2 regions of the Streptomyces sp. iso_384 genome follow, and region 2 is predicted to be linked to the other one. Evidence: riboswitches for the same ligand, from Rfam matches in the RefSeq annotation. Region 2 holds a riboswitch; the other holds the start of a gene.
The links. Region 2 has a riboswitch for S-adenosylmethionine ahead of AC0VY3_RS09625 (aminotransferase class V-fold PLP-dependent enzyme). Riboswitches for the same ligand answer to the same signal wherever they lie in the genome.

Region 1: another riboswitch for S-adenosylmethionine. It lies ahead of thrC (threonine synthase); the one in region 2 lies ahead of AC0VY3_RS09625 (aminotransferase class V-fold PLP-dependent enzyme).

What each region holds. Positions count from the first base shown of each region.
Region 1 covers NZ_JBWBTT010000001.1:7,382,638-7,385,021, reverse strand. The annotation lists gene AC0VY3_RS33215 (alpha,alpha-trehalose-phosphate synthase (UDP-forming)) at 1-278, opposite strand, end outside; gene AC0VY3_RS33210 (glucosyl-3-phosphoglycerate synthase) at 343-1,293, opposite strand; SAM riboswitch class I at 1,447-1,574, shown strand; gene thrC (threonine synthase) at 1,593-2,384, shown strand, end outside.
Region 2 covers NZ_JBWBTT010000001.1:2,207,422-2,209,805, reverse strand. The annotation lists gene AC0VY3_RS09625 (aminotransferase class V-fold PLP-dependent enzyme) at 1-1,196, opposite strand, end outside; SAM riboswitch class IV at 1,575-1,692, opposite strand; gene trpD (anthranilate phosphoribosyltransferase) at 1,799-2,384, opposite strand, start outside.

The DNA.
Region 1 (2,384 bases), 5.2 Mb from region 2:
GCGATGCCGTTGTACGCGTCGGCGTGCACCTCGGCGTCGATGTCGAGCATCCGGACGCCCTCCTCGCCGACTCCGCGGCGCACCGCCTCGCGGTCCCCGTCGCCGAGGGCCGCGCAGACCCACAGCTTGTCGTCGACGGCGCTCAGCCCGGAGACGAGACCGCCGCCGCCGCGCTTGGAGTCCAGCGTCCCGTCCTCGCCGAGCGTGTACGTGATCGGGCCGCGGTTGGACGCGACGAGAACCTGGGCATTCGAGGAAGACGTGTGCTCGGAGACCATGTAGCGGAACCTAGCCCGTTCGGGAAGCCGTCAAACGCCTCGGAGGGGCACGCGCCCCACCCGCTCACGCCGCGTGGCGCTCCGCGTACTCCGCGATCTCCCGCATCGGCGGCCGCTCCTCCGTGTCCACCGCATGGGTGCGCGGCACGAAACCGTCCTCGCCGCGCTCGAACTGGGTCAGCGCGGGCCGCACCAGATGGCCCCGGGAGAGCCGCAGCTGCGCCGTGCGGTAGATCGCCGCCGCCATCCGGCCCAGCGCCTGCCCGTCCTGGTGGCGGTGGATGCGCACGCCGACGTCGACCTGGCCCAGCGCGTCCAGGCCCACCGTGTGCAGCGCGTCGACCAGCAGGCCCAGCTCCACTCCGTAACCGACCGGGAACGGCAGTCGCTCCAGCAGGGACCGCCGCACCGCGTACTCGCCGCCCAGCGGCTGTACGAATCCGGCCAGCTGCGGCCAGTGCAGATTGAGCAGCGGGCGTGCCACCAGTTCGGTGACGCGACCGCCCTGCCCCGCGCTGTCGCCGAGCGGGCGGTCGTACATCGCCTTGACGAACTGGACGGCCGGATCGGTGAGCAGCGGCCCGACCGTGCCCGAGACGAAGTCCGCCGAGAAGTCCTTGAGGTCGGCGTCGACGAAGCAGACGATCTCGCCGCTGGTCACCAGGAGCGACCGCCACAGCACCTCGCCCTTGCCGGGCAGGGGCGGGATCCGGGGCAGGATCGCGTCCCGGTGGACCACCCGGGCGCCCGCCGCCCGCGCCACGGCGGCGGTGGCGTCGGTGGAGCCGGAGTCGATCACCACGAGTTCGTCGACCAGCCGGACCTTCTCCATCAGCTCCCGGCGGATCGTCGCCACGATCGTGCCGACCGTGGCCTCCTCGTTCAGCGCGGGCAGCACGACGCTCACCGACGTGACGCGCGGATCGGCGTTCCGGGCGTCGGTGAGCCGGTTCAGCGGGCGGTCGCCGGACGACCAGGAACGCCTGGTCAGCCAGCGTTCCACCTCTTCGAGCACGGTCGGCACTCCCTGTGTGTGATCCATCTCGCGGTTCGGACGACTATCTCAACGGTCCGATGCTTCGGTTACAGTCTTGAACAACGCGTATGGCCGTCGCATGTCGGGGTCGGACCGCACATAAACGCCTGGATCGAAGATCCAGCGCCATAGAGCTCATCCAGAGGGACTGAGGGAACGGCCCGTTGAAGTCCCGGCAACCCTCCTGCCGACCGCGAGGTCACGGTGGGGAAGGTGCCAATTCCGTCTTGTGGCGAAATGCGTCGCAAGGAAGATGAGGAGAAAGGGCCTCCGCCATCATGGCTGTTCAGACCGTTGCAGGTACTGCCACCACCGCCCCCGTGGACCTCGGTCCCGCCGCGGCGCTTTCCTGCCGCGAGTGCGGCGAGCGTTTCGAGCTCGGCCCGCTTTTCGCCTGTGCGTCCTGTTTCGGACCGCTGGAAGTGGCCTACGACCTGCCCACCGGCTCCCCGGAGGAGCTGCGGAAGCGCATCGAGGCCGGTCCGAACAACATCTGGCGCTACGCACCGCTGCTGCCGGTGCCCTCCGACGTCGCGGAGAAGCCCAACATCAACCCCGGCTTCACCAAGCTGGTCAAGGCCGACAACCTCGCCCGTGAGCTGGGCGTCACCGGCGGCCTGTACGTGAAGGACGACTCCGGCAACCCGACGCACTCCTTCAAGGACCGCGTCGTCGCGATCGCCGTCGAGGCCGCCCGCGCCTTCGGCTTCACCACCCTCTCCTGCTCCTCCACGGGCAACCTGGCCGGAGCCGTCGGCGCCGCCGCCGCCCGTGCCGGACTGCGCTCCTGCGTGTTCATCCCGCACGACCTGGAGCAGGGCAAGGTCGTCATGGCCGCGGTGTACGGCGGTGAACTGGTCGGCATCGAGGGCAACTACGACGACGTCAACCGCTTCTGCTCCGAGCTCATCGGCGACCCGCTCGGCGAGGGCTGGGGCTTCGTCAACGTCAACCTCCGCCCGTACTACGGCGAGGGTTCCAAGACGCTGGCGTACGAGATCTGCGAGCAGCTCGGCTGGCGGCTGCCCGACCAGATCGTCATCCCGATCGCGTCCGGCTCCCAGCTCACG
Region 2 (2,384 bases):
TCGGGGGCGCCGCACTCGCCCGGGTCCTGCGGGTCGCTGCCGAGCAGGGTGCGCACCAGCGGGTGGGCGCAGAAGAGACCGTCGCGGACGCCGATGCCGTACTCGGCGGAGAGCGCGGCGGCGAAGTGCGAGCTGTTCCAGCCGCGCACCACGAAGGAGATGACGCCGACCCGGGGCGCGTCGTCGCCGAACAGCGAGAGCACCCGCACCTCGGGCACCGCGGCCAGACCCTCACGGACCCGGCCCACCAGCTCCTGCTCCCGGGCGACCAGGGAGTCGAAGCCCGCCTCGGTCAGGGCCTTGCAGGCGGAGGCGATGGAGTAGACACCGATGACGTTGGGCGAACCGGCCTCGTGGCGGGCGGCCGTGGTGTGCCAGTCGACGTCCACACCGCCGTCGGCGCGCCGGGCGACCTTGCGGGAGGCGCCGCCGCCGGCGAGGTACGGCTCGGCCGCCTGGAGCCAGTCGGCGCGGCCGGCCAGGACCCCGGAGCCGAAGGGCGCGTACAGCTTGTGGCCGGAGAACGCGACCCAGTCGACGTCCAGTTCGGCGATGTCCACCGGGTGGTGCGGGGCGAGCTGGGCGGCGTCCAGGACGATGCGGGCGCCGTGCGCGTGGGCGGCGGCGGCCAGTTCCCGCACCGGCCACAGCTCACCGGTCACATTGGAGGCGCCGGTGACGCAGACGAGGGCCGGGCCGTAGGGGTCGCGGTCGGCGAGCGCGCGTTCCAGGGTCTCCACCGCCTGGCCCGGGGTGCGGGGCGCGTCGAGGTAGGTGACCTGGGCGTCGCGCCAGGGCAGCAGGGAGGCGTGGTGCTCGGTCTCGTACACGAAGACCTGGCAGTCGGCGGGGATCGCGGCGGCCAGCAGATTGAGGGAGTCGGTGGTGGAGCGGGTGAAGACCACCTGGTCCTCGACGCGGCAGCCGAGGAACTCCGCGACCGTGCGGCGGCTGTTCTCGAAGAGGTCGGTGGAGAGCTGCGAGAGGTAGCCGGCGCCGCGGTGGACGCTGCCGTAGTACGGGGCGTACGCGGCGACGTCGTCCCAGACCCGCTGGAGGGCGGGGGCGCTGGCGGCGTAGTCGAGCGCGGCGTAGGTGACCTCACCGCCGGTGACGAGCGGAACGGTGACGTCCTGCCCCAGAACGGGCAGCGGGGTACAAACCGACGAGTCGAGGGCAGCGGTGGAGACAGACATGGCGAACTCCCGTAACAGGCAGGCGAATTCCACGCGCCTGCGGATACGCGACGGCGCGGAGAAGGAAGAAAGAAGGTGCGCTGAAGAAGGGCGGTCAGCACAGGGCGTGGAGAAGCCCTGGGACGAGCCCTAGGGCCTGTCGTCACCTTCCCGTCGTCGCCCGACGGCGGCCGGGCGGCGCATGATGCGTGCGATCGCAAGGCGCCGGAATGGCCTCGTAGCGGAGCTACCAGGGCATTTCGGCAACGCCGCGAGCGTGCGTGCCAGGTGCCGCCCGGCAGACGGGAAGGTGACGACAGGCCCTAGCGCATTCGCTTGCTCACAAGAGACTCCCTAGGGACCAGGACCCCGGGGGCTGACATCCGCTGGATGCCGAGGGGCCCGCGCTTGCCGCAGACCTCGCTGCCTACGGCCTGGTCTTCACCCGGGGCACCCCGCCACGGACGGAGGGTTGCCGGACAGCGGGCCGGGGCCGTAGTCGCTGTCACTCATGACCTGCGCAGCATCTTGCCATACGTGTCCACACGCGCAAGGGCGCGGTCCGGCATCCGGACCGCGCCCTGCGTCACACCGTGTGCTCCGGAGGTGTCTCTCCGGCGCGCTCAGGCGTTGCTGGCCGCGATCCAGCGCTCCAGCGCACGCTTGGCGGCTCCGGAGTCGATGGCCTCGGCCGCCACCGCGATCTTCGCCGCGAGCTGCTCGGCCAGCGGGCCGGCTCCCGGGTCCAGGGCGACCAGGGCGGCCGCCGAGTTGAGCAGCACCGCTTCCCGTACCGCACCCGTCTCGCCGTCCAGCAGGCGGCGGGCCACATCGGCGTTGTACGAGGCGTCGGCGCCGCGCAGCGCCTCGACGGGCACGATGGGCAGCCCGACGTCGCGCGGGTCGAAGGCCTCCTCGCGGACCGCGCCGTCGCGGACCACCCAGACCCGGGAGGTGGCGGTGGTGGTCAGCTCGTCGAGCCCGTCGTCGCCGCGGAAGACCAGCGCGGAGTTGCCCCGGTCGGCGAGCACGCCCGCGACGATGGGCGCCATCCGGGCGTCGGCGACGCCGACCGCCTGGGCACGCACCTGGGCCGGGTTGGTGAGGGGGCCCAGGATGTTGAACGTGGTCTGCGCGCCGAGCTCCTTGCGGGCCTTGGCGGCGTACCGCAGGGCGGGGTGGAACTTCACGGCGAAGCAGAAGGTGATG